4 regions of the Kovacikia sp. CALU 1929 genome follow, and region 2 is predicted to be linked to each of the others. Evidence: predicted binding sites of a transcription regulator. Region 2 holds the regulator's gene; each other region holds the start of a gene.
What was found. The regulator NtcA, encoded in region 2, controls nitrogen genes in cyanobacteria. The targets are predictions, from matches to a motif close to TTTGTANNNNNNNNTACAAA.
Positions count from the first base shown of each region.

Region 1: pirA (arginine synthesis PII-interacting regulator PirA) is a predicted target of NtcA. The motif match lies at 3,011-3,030, and genes of this name have one in related genera.
Region 3: AC1S52_RS20010 (circularly permuted type 2 ATP-grasp protein) is a predicted target of NtcA. The motif match lies at 2,301-2,320, and genes of this name have one in related genera.
Region 4: gifA (glutamine synthetase inactivation factor IF7A) is a predicted target of NtcA. The motif match lies at 2,151-2,170, and genes of this name have one in related genera.

Region 1 is NZ_JBXBCF010000061.1:55,400-61,026, forward strand. Features, by position in the region: gene AC1S52_RS09745 (monovalent cation:proton antiporter family protein) at 1-1,499, shown strand, start outside; gene AC1S52_RS09750 (Hfq-related RNA-binding protein) at 1,537-1,752, opposite strand; gene dapF (diaminopimelate epimerase) at 1,821-2,681, shown strand; gene pirA (arginine synthesis PII-interacting regulator PirA) at 2,790-2,945, opposite strand; gene AC1S52_RS09765 (SAM hydrolase/SAM-dependent halogenase family protein) at 3,205-4,041, shown strand; gene AC1S52_RS09770 (DUF2301 domain-containing membrane protein) at 4,133-4,792, shown strand; gene AC1S52_RS09775 (SpoIID/LytB domain-containing protein) at 4,811-5,627, shown strand, end outside.
Region 2 is NZ_JBXBCF010000075.1:160,988-166,614, forward strand. Features, by position in the region: gene thrC (threonine synthase) at 1-1,022, shown strand, start outside; gene fabI (enoyl-ACP reductase FabI) at 1,177-1,971, opposite strand; gene ntcA (global nitrogen regulator NtcA) at 2,785-3,456, shown strand; gene nagA (N-acetylglucosamine-6-phosphate deacetylase) at 3,484-4,638, opposite strand; gene AC1S52_RS19225 (NUDIX domain-containing protein) at 4,728-5,183, shown strand; gene purE (5-(carboxyamino)imidazole ribonucleotide mutase) at 5,330-5,627, shown strand, end outside.
Region 3 is NZ_JBXBCF010000077.1:12,393-18,019, forward strand. Features, by position in the region: gene AC1S52_RS19990 (Tab2 family RNA-binding protein) at 1-331, shown strand, start outside; gene AC1S52_RS19995 (DUF29 domain-containing protein) at 394-867, shown strand; gene AC1S52_RS20000 (alcohol dehydrogenase catalytic domain-containing protein) at 904-1,179, shown strand; gene pgeF (peptidoglycan editing factor PgeF) at 1,287-2,084, opposite strand; gene AC1S52_RS20010 (circularly permuted type 2 ATP-grasp protein) at 2,463-3,896, shown strand; gene AC1S52_RS20015 (alpha-E domain-containing protein) at 3,966-4,928, shown strand; gene AC1S52_RS20020 (transglutaminase family protein) at 4,938-5,627, shown strand, end outside.
Region 4 is NZ_JBXBCF010000057.1:143,660-149,286, reverse strand. Features, by position in the region: gene AC1S52_RS07220 (serine/threonine protein kinase) at 1-1,009, opposite strand, end outside; gene AC1S52_RS07215 (alpha/beta fold hydrolase) at 1,169-2,020, opposite strand; gene gifA (glutamine synthetase inactivation factor IF7A) at 2,226-2,426, shown strand; gene infB (translation initiation factor IF-2) at 2,740-5,627, opposite strand, start outside.

The sequences.
Region 1 (5,627 bases), on a different contig from region 2:
TGATTGACCCGATCTTTCTCTGGAACAATCTGGAGTTGATTCTTGGTCTGGTGGCACTGGTCTTTGTGGGCAAGTTTTTGATTGTCACGCCTTTGGTCATGTTATTCCGCTATCCGTTGAAGACGGCATTGATTACAGGGCTGGGGCTGGCACAAATTGGGGAATTTTCTTTCGTCCTTGCCAGTGAGGGGCAATCCTTGGGGCTGGTTTCTCGACGGGTTTATTTGTTGATTCTGGGCACCACAGCCGTAACATTGGTATTGACTCCTTTTGTGTTGCGACTGATACCGCAATTGTTTGCTTGGGCAGAGGAACTGCCGTGGTTGAAGTATTACCTCGATAGAAGTGAGCAGCCTTTAGAAATTGCGGAAGATTTACCTTCTCAAAACCATGTAGTCGTATGCGGTTACGGGCGGGTTGGGCAAAATATTGTACGCCTGCTGCAAGACCACAGTTACCCGGTGATTGTGATTGACCTGTCAGAACGACGCATTCAGGAGTTGCGGGAGAAAGGCATTCCCTACATTTATGGAAATGCGGCAAGTCTGCATGTGTTGGAGAAGGCAGGGGTGAAAACAGCCCAGGGTATGGCGATCGCCCTACCTGACCCGATGAGTAGCCGCCTCTCTCTGAAGCGATCGCTGGAACTAACACCCGATCTGGATGTGGTCGTGCGGGCAACCCAGGACAAAGACATTGAATTGCTTTACCAGTTGGGGGCGCGGGAGGTTGTACAACCCGAATTTGAAGCCAGCCTGGAGCTTTCCTCCCATCTATTGACGGGGATTGGGCTACCCCTGCCAGTCATTCAGCGAGAGGTGCAGCAGATCCGCAACTCCCACTACGCCGAACTACGGGCCGAACGACCTTCTTATCAGGTGTCGCGGGAATTGAAGGAAGCGACCCAGGAGATGAACAGTCAGTGGTATCCCTTGCCAGACATCTCACCCATTGTGGGGATGACTCTGGAAGAGACAAATCTCCGCCGTCTAACTGGGGTTAGCCTGATGGCAATTAAGCGAGCAAATGGGGAAGAGGTCGATTACCCGGATGGCAAAACCGTATTGGAGGTTGGCGATCGCCTGCTGTTGATTGGTGCATCGGATGAACTAATCGCCTTTGATGAACTGGCAAAGGGAGAAGCTGCCGTCCCTACAGAAAATGCCTCCTGTCAGTGGCTTCTGGTACCAGAGGATAGCCCAGTCGTGGGTAAAACTCTGGCTGAACTCCACATCCGGCGACAGTTTGGTGTGCTGGTACAGGCAATTCGGCGAGAAGGCAAGTTCATCAGCTACCCGGATGGCGATAGTGAACTTCAGGCAGGCGATCGCTTGTTGCTCTGTGGCGGGTTCTACTCACTCAGTCAGGCAAGCCGCTGGATCATGCCCAACCCAGAGATCCCAGAAATCCTCCCGCTCTCCGTCGCCTCGGTGGCAGTTAGTGAGGCTTTACGAGAGTACATGCCAGAGGATGAGCAGGTAGAGCTTTTGGGAGAGTGAATGGGTGGGTGAGTGGATTGACACCTGCCAAACCTCTCTACATCCTGGGTTTCAAGTAAACGATTGCTTGCCGCCAAACAATAGTGGGTTGATCGTACTGATCTGTGAGGGAAATACAATGCTGGTCTTGCCAGCTAATCTTGCCAGCTAATAGGTCTCCTGTCGTGAGTTTCAGCTCAACCTCTTTTTCTTCGCGAATCAGGGTTTGAATCTGGCGAACACTGGGTAATCCGGTTTCAAGTTCTACAGTCATTGCTTGCGTCCCCAAAAAACTACTAAGCTCGACATTATTCACTTCACATCCCCTATTGCAACACATCTATGGCAATTGAGTTCACCAAGTATCACGGATTGGGAAATGACTTTATCTTGATTGACAACCGCTCATCATCAGAGCCGCTCTTAACACCAGAACAGGCAATACAGTGGTGCGATCGCCATTTTGGGATTGGTGCCGATGGAGTCATCTTTGCCCTGCCAGGACAGGATGGCTGCGATTACACCATGCGGATTTTTAACTCGGATGGCTCAGAACCGGAAATGTGCGGTAATGGGATTCGCTGCTTCGCCCGGTTTGTTACCGATCTGGAAGGAACTCACGAAATCCGTTCTTACCAAGTTCACACGCTGGCTGGGGTCATGACCCCCAAACTGGAGGCAAATGGGTTCGTGACAGTTGATATGGGTGAACCCCGATTACTGGCAGCCGAAATTCCGACGACCCTGGGCAGCCCCGATCAAACAGTGGTAGATTTTCCCCTGGAAGTGGCAGGAAAAACCTGGCAGGTAACCTGTGTCAGCATGGGCAACCCCCACTGCATCACTTTTGTAGAGGATGTTGCAGCCATTCCCTTAGAAGTTCTTGGACCCCAGTTTGAGTGCCATCCGGTGTTTCCCAAGAAAACCAATACTGAATTTATTCAGGTTATTCGTCCTGATTATCTAAAGATGCGAGTTTGGGAGCGAGGGGCAGGAGTAACCCTGGCATGTGGAACGGGAGCCTGTGCATCCCTGGTTGCAGCCGTCCTGGTCAGTCAGCAGGTGGAGAAAAACTATCCTCTGGTTAATCGCCACGCTACAGTGGAACTTCCCGGTGGTCGTTTGCAGATTGAATGGTCTGAAACAAACAACCACCTCTACATGACAGGTCCAGCCGAGAAGGTTTTTTCAGGCAAAGCGTGATATTGAAATCTGTGCAAAAAATAGGAGGGTGTGTTGTCTGAACGCACTCTCCTATTTTGTCGTGAACATTGGAGCATACTAACCGGGCATATTTGAAGGCTGAGGAAACTAACTGAGATAATTGGCTTCTGCTTCCAGCAACCGAATGAGATGCTCGTCACCTTTTGCTCTGGCGGCTTCTAGGCGGCGTTGCAGATTTTTTTGAAGGTTTGCCCGATGAGTTTCTGCAATTCTTGTGCGGGTTTCTTGACGATTTTTGTTCATGGTGGACAATAATCTCGTTTTACTCGTGGTATCTGATTATTCCCATCATAGCAATCCGGGTGCAAGGTGTAGTTTTAGATACTAAATTTTACGGTCATGTGGTCAGAAACTTTAAGATTTGGCTAATGCAGACCTCGGAGGTTTTGACCAAAGCGGTATACACAGTGAGCATAGCGGCTGAAACCTCCGAGGTCTTGACCGGATACAAGCCGGGTGTAGGGTAGGGGAAGGTTAATGAAAGCTGTGGCAGAAAAAGCAAATGATGCAAAGTGGCTGTCTGGCACTTCTGAGTGATTTTGGTTTGAGCGATCCTTACGTGGGAATGCTGAAAGGGGTAATCGCCCAGATCAATCTTCATCTGACGGTCATTGATCTGACGCATCAGATCCCACCACAGAATGTGGCGTTTGCCCGGTTTGCGCTAATGACTGCGTACCCATACTTGCCGCCGGGGACGGTTTATGTCGCTGTCGTTGATCCAGGCGTGGGTAGCCATCGGCGCGCGATCGCAATATCAGTGGGCACTAACCCTAGCCAACCTTCCGGCTTTTTGGTTGGACCGGATAATGGGTTGTTCAGTGGGGTTTTGAGCCAGAACCCGGTTATAGCCGCCGTGGAGCTGACAACTCCCCTATACTGGCGCACCCCTGAACCCAGCCAAACGTTTCATGGGCGAGATATTTTTGCACCCGTGGGGGCACACCTTGCCAGTGGCAGGGGGCTGACTGACGTGGGGCAGGCGATCGCTCCAGAAACCCTGGTTAGCCTTAATCCACCTCCCATTCGCGTGGAGGAGTTAGATGATGGCGCAACCAGAATCACTGGCACTATTCAGGCAACGGATCACTTTGGCAACTTGATTACCAATATTCCTGCGGCGCAGGTGCTTGCAAAAGAATGGGGTGTAACAGTCAATAATTTTGAGATTCCTGGACAACAGACCTACAGCGACTCTTCACCGGGAGACTTGCTGGCACTAGTGGGAAGCCACGGCTGGGTTGAGATTGCAGTCAATCGAGGAAATGCCCAGGAAAGGCTTAGACTGGAGGAGGGAAATGGGGTAAGGGTGATAGGAAGGGTGAAGGATGAAGGATAAGGATAAGGATAAAGGGCTTGTTTCCCAAGGGTAGGAGAAAGGCAATCCAAAATCTAAAATCCAAAATCGGATGAAGAATGAAGGAGGGAGTATGCAGGCTGAGCCAATGGTTTACCAGGGACAGTTTGGTGAGTTTACAATCAACGATGAGGATCGCCGGGGAGTGGTGATCTATCGGGGTGGATTGATGGTGGCAGCGCTCTGTTTTGCGATCGGTGCGGGGTTGGTGCTATGGCAGGGGGATAACCCGGCAATTTTGTTCTGGTTGACGTTCCTCTACACAGGGTTTTGTGCAGCGTTAGGGGTGAGTTTGCTAACGATTCACATCTACATGGAACCCTTACATCGAGCATTACAGGCGTTTTGGCTGGTTGGCTGTTTAGCATCCCTGGCGATCGCTCACTTCAGTCCGGAGCCATTTGCTCTGACGGTATACCGTTACCCACTTTCGCTGCTGGGTATTGGCTTTACCTTTGTGGCGCTAACGGGTATCTTCTTTAAGGAAGCATTTTGCTTTGATCGGGTAGAAACCAAGCTATTAACCCCTCTGGTTCCGGTATTGTTGTTGGGACATCTGGTAGGCTTATTACCATTACCGTTGGAACGGGTGCTACTACTGCTTTGGGCTATTCTTTTTCTAGTCTTTGCTTTACGGAAGGTGATTCAACCAATTCCGCCAGACATTGGCGATAAGAGTGTTTTTGATTATCTAAACCAGCAACGACTGACCAGGACTGACGTTTCCCGTTAGTAGCAATCACCGTTTAACATGACAGAACCGAAAATTCCTGATCTAATCAAGCGCTATCTTTGGGTTGTACTGCCACTGTTAGGAGGGTTGACTTTGGGAGCGGTTCTCCTGAACCAGCCGGAAAAACAGGCATCCTCCTCCCAAAAGGAAGTTGAGGTTGTGCCACCTGCACCCAGGGAGACTGTTGCCACCCCTATCCCCTCTCCCTCTGCAAAACCATCCCCAAGTCCGCCAAAGTCGCCACTGGCAAAAGCCTCTCCACAAGCGATTAACCCGTCTAATTACACTGAGCAAGAAAAAGCCATTAACAAAGAAGCCAAGGCAAGGTTTCTGGCTTCAGCCGCCACGGTTGATTCTTTGATTGAGATTCGAGTCGCGATCGCAGAAGGCATTCCCTCGACTAAGATCGGTGCCTCCAGTGATGCGGTGCTAATGGATAAAGATGGACGACATTTACAAAAACTTTCGTCCAGTAACACTTACACGGTTCAGCCTAGCGGAGATTCCATTAGCTTTGGCTCCTGGCAACTGCCGCCAATTGTGCTGGTTGATCCAGGGGTGGGACAGTCGTTTCAGTTGGGCGATCGCGTCTACCGGGGGCGGTTACTGCTAGTTGCAGAACGGGGCAATCTCTTGGGCATCAACTATATCAACCTGAGGCAGTATTTGCACAGCGTTGTGGCAAGCGAAGTGTCTCCAAACTGGCACACAGAGGCGTTGAAAGCACAGGCAGTGGCTGCCCGCTCCTACGCCCTGACCTACTATTTCAAACCTGCTCACTCCCTGTATAACTTGGGGGCAACGGAGTATTACCAGGTCTATAGTGGCATTGAAC
Region 2 (5,627 bases):
AATACTTGCCTGTAACTGAGCAAACGCCAGTGATAACCCTCAATGAGGGCAATACACCATTGATCCCGGTGTCTGCGATCGCTGAGCAAATTGGCAAACAGGTGCGGGTATTCGTTAAGTTTGATGGCTTAAACCCCACCGGCAGCTTCAAGGACCGGGGCATGACGATGGCAATTTCAAAGGCAAAAGAAGCCGGCGCGCAAGCCGTGATCTGCGCCAGTACGGGTAATACCTCTGCTTCTGCTGCTGCCTATGCTGGACGCGCTGGAATGCGTGCCTTCGTGCTGATCCCCGATGGCTATGTCGCAATGGGTAAGCTGGCACAGGCGTTGCTTTATGGTGCTGAAGTTCTAGCGATCAAGGGCAATTTTGACCGGGCACTGGAAATTGTGCGGGAAATGTCTGCGAATTATCCGGTTACCCTGGTTAACTCCGTGAATCCCTATCGGCTTCAGGGGCAGAAGACGGCTGCGTTTGAAGTCGTGGATGTCCTGGGTGATGCTCCTGACTGGCTCTGCATCCCGGTTGGCAATGCCGGGAATATCACTGCTTACTGGATGGGTTTTTGCGAGTACCACCAGGAACAGCGGTGCAGTAAATTGCCGCGTATGATGGGATTTCAGGCAGCCGGTGCCGCCCCCTTGCTGTTGGGCAAGGCGATCGAGCATCCCGAAACCCTGGCAACCGCGATTCGCATTGGCAATCCGGCAAATTGGGAGCGGGCGATCGCGGTTCAAGAAGCTAGCCAGGGCAAGTTCACTGCTGTCACCGATGACGAAATCCTCGATGCCTATCGTCTCCTCGCTTCCCGTGAAGGAATTTTTTGCGAACCGGCAAGTGCCGCCTCTGTGGCTGGGCTGTTGAAAGTCAAAGATCAGGTTCCAGCAGGAGCAACCATCGTTTGTGTTCTGACCGGCAACGGGTTGAAAGACCCAGACTGTGCGATCAAACACAGCCACAGCCAGTTCAAACAGGGCGTTGAGCCGGATTTGAAGTCGGTTGCTGATGCAATGGGGTTTTAAGGAAAGCGATCGCGGGGGTGGTGAGGAGTGAGGGATGAGGAGTTGTTGATTGTTCGTAGAGCCTCCAGACCTCCGAGGTTTTGAAAACCTCGGAGGTCTTAGCCTGACGAGTTAACATCTCTATCTTTCAACCCGCAACTCTCAACTTTCTGTTTCACGCCTCCCCTTTACCCTCACTCATTCCCATAATTTCGTAGCCTGCATCAACGTAAATAATTTGCCCTGTGATCCCGCTTGAAAGGTCACTGCACAAAAAAGCGGCAGTATTGCCAACTTCAGTTTGAGTCACGGTGCGGCGCAGGGGAGCAACCTGTTCAACATGGTGAATCATGTCAAGGATGCCGCCAACCGCAGAAGATGCCAGAGTCCGGATGGGTCCAGCGGAGATGGCATTAACTCGGATATTTTGGGGACCTAGTTCTGATGCCAGATAGCGCACATTCATTTCCAGAGCTGCTTTTGCAATCCCCATCACGTTGTAATTGGGGATGACCTTGACTCCTCCCAGGTAAGTGAGCGTGACCACACTGCCCCCTGCCGTCATTAGCGGTTGAGCAGCGGAGCATAGCTTGATCAATGAATAAGCGCTAATGTCCAGGGCGGCTGCAAATCCGGCGCGCGAGGTATTAGCAAAACTGCCTGTCAAATCTTCTTTGTTAGCAAAGGCAAGGCAGTGAATCAGAATATCGAGCTGTCCCCACTTGTCTTTGACGGTTTCAAAGGTTGATTGAATTTGCTCGTCGTCCTGAACATTGCAGGGAAGAAACAGAGAGGGCTGTACTGGCTCTACCAGATCCGCAATCTTTTTAACGCGGCGTTCCTCATCAGGCAGATAAGTTATTCCAATCTTTGCTCCTGCTTGATGGAGCTGTTGGGCAATGCCCCAGGCGATGGAACGATTGTTAGCGATACCAGTAACCAGGGCGTTTTTTCCAGTCAAATTCAGCATAACTCTCAATCTGTAGGTAAGTGGTGAGGTGTCAGGTGTCAGGCTTCGACGTGAGCTTCGACGTGAGCGCTCAGCCGAACAGTGTCAGGTGTTGGGCGTTAGGTGCCTTTATTCTTTTTCGCTTCGTGGACTGCTCTATAGAGAATACTCAAAGATGGGGTATATCGGATAGCAAAGGTGTGCAACATAATAGGGAAATGACGTTTCCCGTCTAAACTGTGGTTGACCTTATAGATGCGCTCGAATCCTTGACTCCCTGGATTAGGGCATTCCCACTTGATTGAGAATGGTGATACAGCGGTTCTCATGCTGATGCGGTACAAGCTGGTGGTTTGTTATGAGTCATTAGTCCCTTGGGGGCAACCAATGACCAATGATCAAGAACGACCAAAAACGTACTTCACAAAGTTGAGAATTGCTATATCGCGTTTTTAAGAACAGTATTTGGCAGAAGAAACGCCAGTATCAAATTAATTAACTGTGGTGATAGCGTTTTTGAATTCAATGAAGTAATGGATAGCCGTAGAATCCTTGAGTCAAACAGATGAGATGTACCTCACCCAGAAAGGAAACGCTATAAGATGTTCTTAAACCATCTGGATTGGAGTTCAGGTGGTGCAAGTCCGAGTTAAATTTAAGCCTTTTTAGACAGCGAAGGGTTAAGGCAGTAGTCCAATATGTAACATCAGGCACAAAAACCTGCGGTGTAGTAAGTTTAAGTGTTCTAAGTTACAGATCTATCATTAGGTTCACTTAACTTAGGGCTGTACCTATTAGTTAACCGGGTAATCTTTTGGGTAGCAGGTAGGGTATATGGTTGTGATGCAAGATAAACCATTGGCATCTGTATTCCGCCAGATGGGGGGCGGGGCTTTTCCACCCGTTGTTGAAACGTTTGAACGGGGTAAAACAATTTTTTTCCCAGGAGATCCAGCCGAGCGTGTCTACTTTCTTCTTAAAGGGGCAGTCAAGCTATCCAGGGTTTACGAGGCGGGAGAAGAAATTACGGTCGCATTACTGCGAGAGAATAGCGTCTTTGGAGTTCTTTCACTGATCACCGGGCACAAGTCCGATCGCTTTTATCATGCCGTTGCATTTACCCCGGTTGAATTGCTCTCAGTCCCAATTGAACAAGTTGAAAAAGCACTGAAGGATAATCCTGATCTATCGATGGTTTTCCTGCGAGGGCTATCGTCCCGGATCTTACAGACTGAAATGATGATTGAAACCCTGGCTCACCGGGATATGGGTTCTCGGCTGGTCAGTTTTTTGCTGATCCTATGCCGTGATTTTGGGGTGCCCAGCAGTGATGGGATCACGATTGACCTGAAGTTGTCTCACCAGGCGATCGCGGAAGCAATTGGCTCCACCCGCGTTACCGTCACTCGCTTGCTTGGAGATCTACGCCAGGACAAAATGATCTCCATCCACAAAAAGAAAATAACTGTTCACAATCCAGTGACGTTAAGCCAGCAGTTTACTTGAGGAGGAGAGGAGAGGAGTTTGTACCCCTTACTCCTTTCCCCTCACTTCCCTCTCCAACCTGTTCCAGGTCAGTTCACCATCAGAGGTAAGATGCCATCGGAGAAGGTGGGCGGGTTGACCAATGTGGTTAGCCGACAGCCCGATCGCCTGACGGGGAGAACAAGTTACCAGGGCGATCGCTTGCTCCACGCTGCAAAGCCCCCATCTAACTAGATTTTGTGCGCCGGTGAGTAGGGGGAGGGTGGTTCCAGACAGGGTGCCATCGGGGAGTCGTGCTGTGCCTTCGTGAACCTCAATCTGGCGGGTATCCCAGGGATAGGTGCCATCGGGGAGTCCCAGGGGAGACAGGGCATCGCTGACTAAAAATATTCCCTGTTCGTAATTGCTTGCTTTGAGCAAAATATCCATCATGGTGGGGGAAACGTGCTCACCATCAGCAATCAGCCCGCAGTAAACGTTGGGGTTGGTGATGGCGGCTCCCAACAGTCCAGGTTCCCGGTGGTGCAGAGCTGGCATGGCGTTAAAAGCATGGGTGACCATAGTGGCTCCCATGCTAAACGCTCGTTGAGCCTGGGTTGCCCTTGCCAGAGAATGTCCCAGGCTGATGGTAATCCCCAAAGACTGGAGATAGGGAATGACCTTGTCGGTCTGATCCAGTTCAGGTGCCAGAGTCATGACCTTAACAAGGCTGGCATAGTCTCCCAGAACTCGTTTGACGTTCTCTAAAGTCAGGGGTAACAAATGTTCTTCGGGGTGTGCCCCTCGTTTCTGAGGATTGAGGAACGGACCTTCCAGGTGAACACCGAGCACTTGAGCAAATTTTGTCTGGTGACACTGGTGAAGGGTGGCAAGCGATCGCTGAATATTCTCGACTGAGGTAGTCACAATCGTTGGTAGAAACCCATCAACCCCCTGGTGCCAGAGAAACTCGCTAATATCCTTGATCTGGGTGCAATGGTCAGGATTGAGGTCAGGAAATGCCAGCCCTAGCGCTCCATTGATCTGGAGATCAACCCCTCCCAGGGAAACCCAATCACCCTCAACATCCAGAGAAGCTGTATTTTCAGGATGGGATAGCAGGGTTGGGGCGATCGCTTCAACCACTCCTTCACGAATTAAGATGTGCTGTAAGCCGTCCTGCCCAACAATGCGGGAATTTTTCAGAATCAAATTCTCAACCATGACACCTGACACCTGACACCTAACACCTTCATTTTCACCGCTTGTGTTCTAATCTTGAAATTGAATCGTACTGACTGGAGAAATAGGGTTTGCAAGTCCAATCGGGGTTAAAACGCGGCAAAGATTACATTGGGGTAGGGGTAGGGGCAGTTATTTTTGAAAACGGACAAATTCTCCTGATTGAGCGTTTGGTGCCACCAGAAGCCGGATATTGGGCGATTCAAGGAGGTGCCGTTGAGTTTGGCGAGACGATTGAAGCGGCAATCAAGCGGGAAGTTAAAGAAGAACTTGGGGTTGAAAGCGAAGTCGTGACACTGCTAGGAGTCACCGACCACATTTTGCCCGATGAAGAAGTTCACTGGGTTGCTCCTGTATTTCTGGTGAAGATTACAGCAGGTACGCCTCAAAATGTAGAAAGCCACAAACACCGAGACTTACGCTGGTTCTCACTCAATGACTTGCCCGATCAGATCACCCTGACAACCCGCTATGCGGTAGAGTTCCTGAAGAGCTACGATAGCAGGAAACAGGGAGTGGAGAGTTGAAAGTAGAGAGTTGGGGCGATAATCGGTAATGGGCGAAACAGTTACCTGACATCAAAAACCATCACCTTACATTCACAGTCCACTGACTACTGACTACTGACTACTGACTACTTTACCAACAACAACTAACAACCTCTCACCCTTCCATGTCCCCACCCCTGATTGGCATCATTATGGGCAGTGATTCGGACTTGCCCACGATGAAGGAGGCGATCGCAGCCTGCGAAGAATTTGGCGTTCTCTATGAGGTGGGGATTGTCTCGGCACACCGAACACCTGAACGCATGGTGGCATATGCCAAAGAAGCTCATCAGCGGGGACTAAAGGTAATCATTGCCGGAGCTGGAGGAGCTGCTCACCTGCCGGGTATGGTTGCGGCATTGACCCCGCTACCAGTGATTGGGGTTCCTGTTCCTAGCCGCCACTTGCAAGGAATAGACTCGC
Region 3 (5,627 bases), on a different contig from region 2:
GTTTCCCCTGAATCTCAACCTGGCTTCCACGGTTTTGATTCCAGGGGTGGTGATTACGGCGGGACGGCGCTCCCTATCCCTTGCCCGCTGGCTCCAGGAAGTTCACCCCGTTTGGTTGAACCATATTGCCGGTGCGCCCGATGGGCTGATTCTTGAAGCTGGACTCAGCGATCGCTGGGTGGTTGCCACCTTCGAAGATGCAGCCGTCAGGGCATCTGCCCAGCAATTTGAGAGTCGTAAGCAGCAAAGCAAAGGGCTTCATTTCCTCCTGGTACAGCCTGATGACTCCGGGATGACCTACAGTGGCTTCTGGCTCCTAAAACAGGATTAAAATTTCATGGCGTATCGCTCTAAAACTAATACGATCGCCCTATAGCGAAAGAGGGATTCAGAATGAGCGCTGAAGTGAAGGTAGAACTGTTGTCTCTATACGAGAAGGACTACCAACGCTGGCTGGATAAAACGCTAGAGCAATTGAAAGCGCACGATTTTAGCCAGATCGATCTGAAGAACTTGATTGAGGAGATAGAAGACTTGGGCAAGCGTGACAAGCGAGCGATTGCCACTTATTTAATGCGGCTCTGTGAACATTTGCTCAAAATTAGGTATTGGGACTCCGAACGGGAGAGTTGTTTTAGAAGTTGGGATTTAGAAGTTACAAATTTTCGCTTGCAAATCCAGTCTATCCTCCAGGATAGTCCCAGTCTCAAAAGCTATCTTCAGGAGAATTTTGGTTCCCAGTACCGGAACGGGAGAAAGCTCTTTCTAAAAGCCAGCCAAATTGATTCTGCGATCGTTCCTGAATTGCCCGACTTTACCCTGGAGCAAGCTCTGGATGAGGATTGGCTAACCTGGAAACCTCAGTAACGCCCTTCATCCACTTTCAAATCACCCCGAGGAGCCATGCGAGCCATGATTTTAGACGCTCCCGGTCAACCGTTACGGAAAGGGGAGTTGCCCATTCCTGAACCTGGTGCGGGGCAGGTTTTGATCCAGGTTCATACCTGTGGGGTGTGCCGAACCGATGATCTGCATGTTGTAGATGGGGAGTTGACCCAACCGAAACTGCCCCTAGTGCCAGGACATCAAATGGTAGGAACGGTGCAAAGCTTGGCGAAGAATTCCTCGCCCTGGCTCCCCAAATTCCCATTCATACCCAGGTCGAACCCTTTCCCCTGACAGCAGCAAATGAAGCCCTGGCTGCCCTCCGCAACGGTAAAATTCAGGGGGCAGCCGGATTAACCGTTCGGGCTGAATGAACCCTCTTTCCTGCTCTGAAACATTCCCTATTTGCTCACAATCCCTGACCATTGGGCTTTTTTCTGACGGCTACGGCGATAAGAGAAAAATTTGTCTGGGTTCTGATAGGTGCAGAAAGGGGCGATCGCAATTTGTTCTGGCTTCATCCCTAGCTGCGACAGTTGCAGCGCGTTCACCCGCCGCACATCCAGGCGTACCCGCCCTGGTTCAGGGTCATCCAATACGGGCGAATCAGGCACCTGGCGTAAGGCACCCAGGGTTTCGTTTACATTGGCGGGGTCCGTCGCAACGATCGTTGAACCAACCTGAGCCGCCACCTGCTCTGAAACTTGATAAACCTCACCCGCGATCGCCGGTCCCAACGCTACCCGCAAATCCTGAAGTTGACTGCCCTGAGCCTGAAGCCGAGCGATCGCCTCTGGCACAATCTGCATCGCGGTTCCCCGCCACCCAGCATGAACTGCCGCCACCTGCCCCGTTACCACATCTCCAATCAACGCCGGAGTGCAGTCGGCACTACAGACCCATACCGCTTGCGCTGCCTGCTCCGTAATCAATCCATCTGCTGGAGGATGATCCTCCGATGGTTGGGAAATATTGCCAGTGGCGATCGAGCAAGTCTCCACCTCAGACGGAACCAGCACCGTATTGCCATGAACCTGCTTAACCCGATAGGTCTGGGCAGAAGGATGCAAAATCTCGGTCAACAGCACTGGAGGACGGGACCAAAATTGCTGAGTAAAGAAGCCATGAGACCAGTCCCCCAAAAGGCTACAGGTCAGGTAAGGTAAATCGTTCCAGTTACGCCATTCCCAGGTATGCATAGGAAACTCATCTCCTCAGCCAGTCCATGCTACCTTATGCAATGTCTCCTTTGTAAGCAAAAACAGCCATTCAACGGATTTCTGCCAGCCCTCCAGGCAGGATGAATCCTCTCATCTGCGGCAACTCTACCAAAACTTTTAAGAATGGCGGAATGTGTAGCCCTTTATGGCTAAAAGGATATCTGACAAGCGGTTGCATTGATGGATTGAGGGACAATTGTATCGAATGCTACAGTTTGAGGGTCCCGACACCCTTATTCAATAGGGGGAAAGGCGTTGCTGATTCTGGGGATGGAGAAGGTACTGTATGCTTGAAACTTCGTTTCAGTTCATCCTGCTTTTCAGCAACGTTGTGGAAAAACCATCGGATTGATTGCCGTGCAGTTCAACGACTACGACCCTGGAGATTTTTACGACGAACTTTTCGTGGCTAAAGGGCAACCTCGCCCGGACTCGTTGCCGCTGATTGATCGAATCAACTCCCTTTCAGCAAACGAGGTGCGGCGGCGGCAGCAGGCAGCTCAAATTGCCATGTTCAAAATGGGGATTACGTTCAATGTCTATAGTGACGGACAGGGAACCGAACGCATCTTCCCATTTGACATCATCCCCCGTATTGTTTCAGCGGATGAATGGGCGTTATTAGAAGCGGGACTGAAACAGCGGATTCATGCCCTCAATCTATTCATCGGAGATATCTACGGGGAGCAAAAAATCCTGCGGGATAAGGTTGTTCCATCAGAGCTAATCTACTCTGCAACTGGGTTTCTGGAACCTTGCCTGGGGCTACAGCCGCCTGGTGGTATCTGGTGCCATATTACGGGAACTGACCTGGTGCGCGATCGCGACGGTCAATGGTACGTCCTGGAAGACAATCTGCGCTGCCCATCCGGTGTCTCCTATGTGCTGGAAAACCGGCGGGTGATGAAGAGCACCTTTCCGCTGGTGTTTAATACGATGAAGATTCAGCCGGTGGAAGACTACTCCAGTCATTTGCTGGAGACGTTGTTGAATCTGGCACCCGAACACCTTTCTGACCCAACGGTTATTGTCCTCACACCCGGTATCTACAACTCTGCCTATTTTGAACACTCCTTTCTAGCACAGCAGATGGGGGTGGAATTGGTGGAAGGACGGGATCTGGTGGTGCAGGATGGTTATTTACAAATGCGAACCACTAAGGGGTTACAACGGGTCGATGTCATCTACCGCAGAATTGATGATGATTTCATTGATCCTAAAGTCTTCCGTCCAGACTCGTTACTGGGCGTACCGGGGTTGATGGATGTGTATCGGGCAGGACGGGTAGCGATCGCCAATGCCCTAGGGACCGGCGTGGCAGACGACAAGGTAATCTATGCCTACGTGCCCCAAATGATCCGCTACTACCTGAATGAAGATCCAATCCTATCCAATGTTCCAACCTACCTCTGCTGGGAACCGGAGCAACAGAACCACGTTCTGGCAAACCTGGACAAGCTGGTGGTCAAAGCTGCCAACGAATCGGGAGGGTACGGAATGCTGGTGGGACCCCATGCTACGCAGGAACAGCGCGATGATTTTGCTGAACGGATCAAAGCCTCTCCCCGCAACTACATTGCCCAGCCAACTTTGTGCCTCTCACGAGTGCCTACCCTGATGGACGATCGCCTGGAAGGCTGTCATGTAGATCTGCGCCCCTATATTCTGTATGGAAAGGAAATTTACGTCAATCCCGGTGGTTTGACCCGTGTGGCACTCCGGCGAGGCTCACTCGTTGTCAACTCCTCCCAGGGAGGAGGCAGTAAGGATACCTGGGTCGTTTGTAAATAGAGGCTAGTGGCTGGTTGCTAGAAATGAGCAGTCAACCGCTAATCCACCACTCATCACTAACCAACTGACATGCTTAGTCGCGTTGCAGATTCAATCTACTGGCTTAACCGTTACGTTGAACGGGCAGAGAACGTCGCCCGATTTGTGGATGTCAACCTGAACCTGTTGCTGGATTCCCCCAGCGGATTTACCCATCAATGGCAACCCATTGTCTTAACCACGGGTGACCTTCCATTATTTAAAGCGCGTTATGGGGAAGCCACGTCTGAAAACGTCATCCGATTTCTCACCTTTGATAGTGATTATTCCAATTCCATCCTGTCTTGTCTGCGCTCAGCCCGGGAAAATGCGCGATCGGTGCGGGAGGTTATCTCTTCCGAAATGTGGCAGCACGTTAACTCGTTTTATCTGATGGTGATGGAGGCTGCCGAGTCAAAAACGCTCCACGATCTTTCCAGCGTGCTCAAGTTTTACGAAGAGGTGAAGATGGCAAGCCACCTGTTTGCTGGGGTGATGGACGCAACGATGACCCATAGTGAGGGTTGGCACTTTGGGCAGATTGGTAGACTACTGGAGCGGGCAGATAAAACTGCCCGCATCCTGGATGTGAAGTATTTTATTCTCCTGCCCTCCGTGAACTACGTGGGCAGCACTTTGGACGAACTCCAGTGGATTGCCCTATTAAAGTCTGCCAGTGCCTATGAAATGTACCGCAAACGAGGTCAACATCGAATTTCGCCCAACCTGATCGCAGAATTTTTGATTCTGGATCAGGAGTTTCCCCGCTCAATCCGGTTTTCAATTATCCAGGCGGAGCGATCGCTGCACCAAATTACTGGCACGCCGGTTGGCACCTGGCGCACCTCCGTCGAACGCGCCCTCGGTCGTCTCCGTACCGATCTGGACTACCTCACCATTGACGACATCATCGACCAGGGTTTGCACGAATTCCTCGATAGCCTCCAAAGCCGCATGAACGATGTAGGAGAAAAGATGTTTGAGACGTTTTTCGCTTTGCAAACAGCAGGGTAGGGAGCACCTGTGCGTTACCAAATTAGTCACATTACAACCTACCATTACAGCCAGCCTGTCAACCTTGCTCCCCATCTGGTGCGGTTACGTCCTCGCAGTGATAGCAATCAAACGGTGCAGTCTTTCTCGTTGCTGGTGACCCCGCTTCCGCTTAATCAATCTCCAATTGTTGATCTGGAAGGAAATGCCATGATCAAAATTTGGTTTCAGCCAGAACTCACCGAATCACTGATCGTGCAAGTCCTTTCACAGGTGGAGACGCATCAAACAAACCCATTCAACTATTTGTTAGAACCCTGGGCGACCGGGCTTCCGATTGACTACCCAGCTTCTTTGTTGATGCAGCTTCAGCCCTATCTAGGAGGGCAGTATCCAGGATATACGGCTACGGTCGATCCGGTTGCGATCGCTCTGGCACAGGAAATTTTGCAGGAGGTGGAAGGCAATACCACTGCTTTCTTAGCTGAGTTGAACCAGACCCTGTATACAAACTGCAAATATATGATTCGAGAGACGGGCGATCCCCTGCCACCGGGTACTACCTGGCTGAATCGGGCAGGCTCCTGTCGAGATTTGACCGTTTTGTTTATTGAAACCTGTCGGGCGATCGGCTTGGCTGCTCGGTTTGTCAGTGGATACCAGGAAGGCGATTTGGACAATGATGAGCGACATTTGCATGCCTGGGCAGAGGTTTATCTG
Region 4 (5,627 bases), on a different contig from region 2:
ACTCCAGCTTGTTAATTCGGTGTCTGGGAGCAATCTGAGGGCGACCTGCCTGAAATCCCAGGCGTTTGGTGGTGAGCGAAATCTGTTGTGGATCGATTTGAAGTTGGGTTTGTCCCAGCAAAGATGGAATCAAAATTTCCAGGGTACGAGCATCTTTAGTTAGAGAAATTTTAGTGTCAGCCGGTTTTTCGATGGATACCTGGATATTCTGACTTTTTCTACCCTGCCCTAGCATGTCTAAGGCTTCCTGAGCAGATTTGCTTCGTTGATCCAGGTTTGGTTCAGTCATCCACTCCAACCAATCGGCAAATTCTGGACTCACACTGGTCGTTTGCCCAAAGTCAATTTTGACTCCCTTGCGCGGCAGACTGGAGGGGTGAGTTCCCGTGAGAAGGGCAATCAGCGTGGCACCCAGGCTATAGAGGTCGGAAGCGGGCACAGCCCGTCCGCTAAACTGTTCGGGAGGCATGTAGCCATAGGTCCCTACAACAGTGAACGCGCTCGTTTCTCCAGTACCTTTAATCGCCTTCACCGAGCCAAAATCAACCAGATACGCCTGACGGTTTGCCAACAAAATATTGCTGGGTTTGATATCCCGATGGACGATAGGTGGTTGACGACCGTGGAGGTAAACCAGAATGTTCAGCAAAGCTTTTGCCAGTTGCTTTGTCTCCGCCTCAGTAAAGATTCGTCCCTGTTGCATACATTGCTCCAGCGACTTTCCTTCCACATAGGTCTGAATCAACGCCAGAGCCTTATCATTCGGTAGCTGATGCTCAAAATAACCCAGGTAACGTGGGATGGAAGGATGGGAAAGAGACTTGAGGATCTCAACCTCCCGCTCAAACAGTTTTAGGTCGTCCCACTCTAGCTGCTCATCCAGAAACAAAAGCTTAATAACCACTTGTTGTTGAGTGATCTGATCACGGGCGAGTAACGTCCATCGCCCAGTTTGTTTGCCAATCTGCCGCTCGACTTCATAGCGATCGCCCAGTATTTGACCTGACATTGACTTGTCCCTGGTGAATATATACAGGTTTTATAACTCTGGTGATTAGAGAACAGCAAGTAGTGGAAGAGGGGAGAAGTTGTTGGTTGTTAGTTGTCATTGGTCATTGGTCGTTGGTCACTCTCAACTCTCAACTCCTCACTCCTCACTCCTCACTCCTCACCTCACCTGTCTGCGTAGAAAACTCAGTAGTGCATCACTGACCTTTTCATGCCAGTCCTCTTGGGGATAGTGCCCGACTTCTTCAAGTTTGATGAAGTCGGCATCCGGCAAAGATTGGGCAAACTGTTGGGCAGAGTTAAGGGGGAGCCATGGGTCGCGATCGCCCCAGGCAAATAGAATAGGACGAGTCCATTGCTTTAATCCTGCCTCAATTTCTGCGGTTGTTTGCTTTAACTCCAAATTTTGAATGGTTGCCAGTAAAGCCCGTCCCGCATCTGAACTTTTCAGGAAAGGTCGCCGGTAAACGTCCAGGTCCCGATCTTCTACACGATAGCCGCCGCCACCTTCCAGAGTTCTATCAACGAGCAGCGGATCTTGAGTCATCATGTCGCCAACCAGGGGTAACCCAAGCTGTTTCATCTTCCAGGGCAGTTTTGAATTGGTTGTAATGGGAGCATTCAGAATCGCGATCCGTTCAATTTGCTCAGGATGACGTAAAGCATACTGTAACCCGACCGAGCCAAGAAACCCCTGAACAACCATCGAGAATTGGTGAATCTCCAGAGCTTTGAGGAACGCTTCCAGAGCTTCAATAAAGGCATCAGAGGTGTAGGAAAAGTCCCGCCGGTCAGGTTTACCAGAGAAACCAGAGCCAATCCAATCGGGGGCGATCGCCCGAAATCCATGGTTTGCCAATGCTGGCATAACTTCCCGCCAACCATAGCTTTGGGAAGGAATGCCATGCAGAAGCAGAACAGGAGCACGATCTGTAATGCCGATGGGCACTGCTTCCCGGTAAAACCAGCGGAGGGATTCTGCTTCAACCCAGTTTTCGGTGGTTGATGACATTTTCTCAGTTTACTTAGGTTTGTTTGAGCTTACCGTTCCGGGGGAGCAACGGACAAGAAAGGAATTGAGCAATCTCCTCTAAACAATTAGATTTCTAAAAAAATGATTACGATTTGTAAAAGCAATCCATTTTGTAATTTTCACTACAGAATTTAACTGCTATATTATTCTAGGAAGGCGAACAATCAATACAGGAAAACCCACTATGTCTACAAATGAACAAATCCGGGCATTGATGATCCGTCATCATCACCTGATCAAAAACCGTGAGCAGTGCATGTTAAGCCGTGCTGCATCTGAAATTGGTATGCCTGCTGAAACGGCTCACTTCTGGAACCACATCCAGGGCAAGCCCCATCCCACCCTTGCTTCGGACTACGAGCGCACCCATGCGTCTATGAGCTAGTGGTCTGTCAAGAATTATTCTGTGGGTTGAAAACCCCAAAATAATAACCCCTTTCCTATCCCAGACTCACAAATACAAAGTTGGCAAACTGCTACTAGACTCAGTAGTTTAGAATATCCAAATTTCTGCCGGTAAGTACAAAAGGTCTTTCAAGTTTCTGTCTGATTAAGCAATACTTTTGTAGCTCAGAAAAAATGGGCGGTCTGCAAAGAGCAGACCGCCCATCGTTTTTTGTAGGTTTTAACGGGCTTGGTCATAGGCTATCCGACCTCTATATCGATGCCTATGACCCATCGCCCTTACTCCACTACTCCTACTTGGATAAGGTTCGCCGCTTGCTAATCATGCGGTAAGACTCGATAATGTCGCCTTCTACCCAATCGTTGAAGTTATCGATGCCAATCCCACATTCATAGCCAGTATTAACTTCTCGTGTATCTTCCTTCATTCGCTTCAGCGAATCCAGGTTACCTGAAAAGACAACAGAACTATTCCGATGTACCCGCACTTTAGAGTTACGAACCACCTTGCCAGATTGGACATAGCAACCCGCAACCGTACCACGTCCCACTGGGAAGACTGCCCGGACTTCAGCCTGCCCTAATCCTTCCTCAACTAACTCAGGCTCCAGTAGCCCTTCCATCGCAGCCTGAATGTCATCTAGCAGGGTGTAGATGATGTTGTACTCACGCACATCAACTCCGACGCGATCGGCTGCTTGACGGGCACCTGTTGCCAGGGTGGTGTTAAAACCAATAATGACCGCACTACTAGCCGCTGCCAGGTCAACGTCGGTTTCGCTGATTTCGCCCGGTGCAGCATGCAATACCCTCACCTGGACTTCCTTCTGCGGCAATTGCTTAAGCGCTCCCAAAATTGCCTCAACGGAACCCTGAACATCCGCTTTGAGGACCAAATTGAGTTCTTTCAATTCGCCTTCCTGAGCACGGGCAGACAGGGTAGTCAGGCTGACTGGACGTGATGCCATAGCCCGCATCAATCGGGTCTGGCGCTGTTCGTCCAATTTTGCAGTCGCCACAGCGCGGGCTTCTTTCTCATCCTGGAAGACTTCAAACTCATCACCGGCTGCCGGAACATCGCTCAGACCTAAAACCTCAACCGCAAAGGAAGGACTACCTTTCTTGACACGAAGCCCCCGGTCGTCCACCATTGCTCGCACCTTACCAAGGGAGGAGCCAGCGACTAGAATATCCCCAACTTTCAGGGTGCCATTTTGGATCAACAGTGTCGCAACTGGACCCTTCGCCTTATCCAGATGCGCTTCAATCACCGTGCCTCTAGCAGAACGATCCGGATTCGCATACAGATCTTCAACTTCAGACACCAACAGCAGCATTTCCAGCAAGGTATCCAGGTTTTCGCCTGTCAAAGCGCTGACGGGTACCATAATGGTGTCGCCACCCCACTCCTCAGGCACCAAACCGTATTCGGTTAATTCTTGCTTAACCCGATCCGGTTGTGCTTCCTCTTTATCAACCTTATTGATAGCAACAACAATGGGAACTTGAGCCGCCTTAGCATGGCTAATTGCCTCAATCGTTTGAGGTCTGGCACCATCATCAGCCGCCACCACCAGAACTGCAATGTCAGTCACCCGTGCGCCCCGCGCCCGCATCGCGGTAAACGCTTCGTGCCCAGGAGTGTCTAAAAAGACCACTTGCTGCATCTGACCATCGTGCTCAACATCCACATGATAGGCACCAATATGCTGAGTAATGCCGCCCGCTTCGCCCTGGGCTACCTTGGTCTTGCGAATCGAGTCCAGCAGGGTTGTTTTGCCGTGGTCAACGTGTCCCATGATAGTGACAACGGGCGGACGGCGTTGGAGTTTCTCCAGATCAGCCGCATCTATCATCTCAGTAACTTTACGGGCTTCTGCTTCTTTTTCACCCGTTTCGACTTCAACGTCCAATTCTTCAGCCACCATTGTGGCAGTCGGAACATCTAAAGTTTGGGTGACGGTGGCAGCGATCCCCTTCATAAACAGAGTACGGATAATCTCAGTTTCAGGAATCGCCATCATGGCGGCAAGTTCCTGCACGGTCAGGCTACCGATCAGCACAATTTTGGTGGTTTTCTCCACTTTGGCTTCTTCGCGACGCTCACGGCGATCGCGGGAAGAGTTTTGCCTTCTAGCTTTTGGAGCGGCTGCTGCCGGAGGCTTCGCCTGAGGAGCGCGTTGCGACTTTGGCTTAGCCGGACGAACTAAGGAAAGGCTAACCTGCATCGGCATATCCTGATTCTTATCGAGGATGTTATCAAGATCTTCATCATCCTCGTCATCCAGTTCTGGCTGAACGCGACGCTTACCCTTGGTAGGAGCTTTGGCTTTTTCAGGGAATTCCCGCCCTTCTTCCTCTTCTTCCTGCCAGCCCTTACCCTTTTTGGCCGTGCGGGGCAAGGTGGGTCTGAGAAGCTGAATTTCTTCCGTGCCAGTACCGGTCGTCGCAGTTTCAGTTCCTGCCGGATTAGGACGGTTTGCCCTCAACACAGGTTCAGCAGTCGCTCCCATATCACCAACCCGACCTGTGGCGGCTACTCCCTCATCAGAACCGGGACGAACGGGACGAGGACGCTTCAGTTCTACGATGGTTTGTGGGCGAGGTGTAGGGCGATCGGCCGTAGATTTTGCTCCAGCTTGGCTACTTCCAGGGGATTTGGCAACAGGTCTGGGTGAACGCTCAGGTGCATCAGAAGCTATTTCACCCTTAGAAATTTGAGCAGGCTGACCTGGCTGAGTCCGCTTTAAGACAGGACGGTTAGGCAAACTGGCTCTGTTGGAAGCAGGCGCACTCGGTCTCATGGGTGGACCAGAAAGTTCTGGCTGGGGCAGGGGTTCCTGAATTTCCTCTGGCTCCTCCACATCAGACACACTAAAGGGTGTCTCAACAGCCTCTTCTGCTACAAATTCAACAGGTTCAGCCACTTCTTCCAGAGCAACCAATGGCTCGGCATCCTCAGATGACGGAACGGTGTCCACCGGTTGACCTGGGCGACTAGGCGCAACCGGCTTCACCGATAGCGGAGTCGCCTGACTTGAAGCAGCCTGATTTGGAGCAGGCTGAGCAGCGTAGTTTGGCGGAATAGGGGCTTCCGGACTGGGAGAGGAACGAATAATAGGCTTACGAATTTCTAGAATTTGTTGCTTTTTTTGAACCGGAGCCGCTGGCTTCGGTTTTG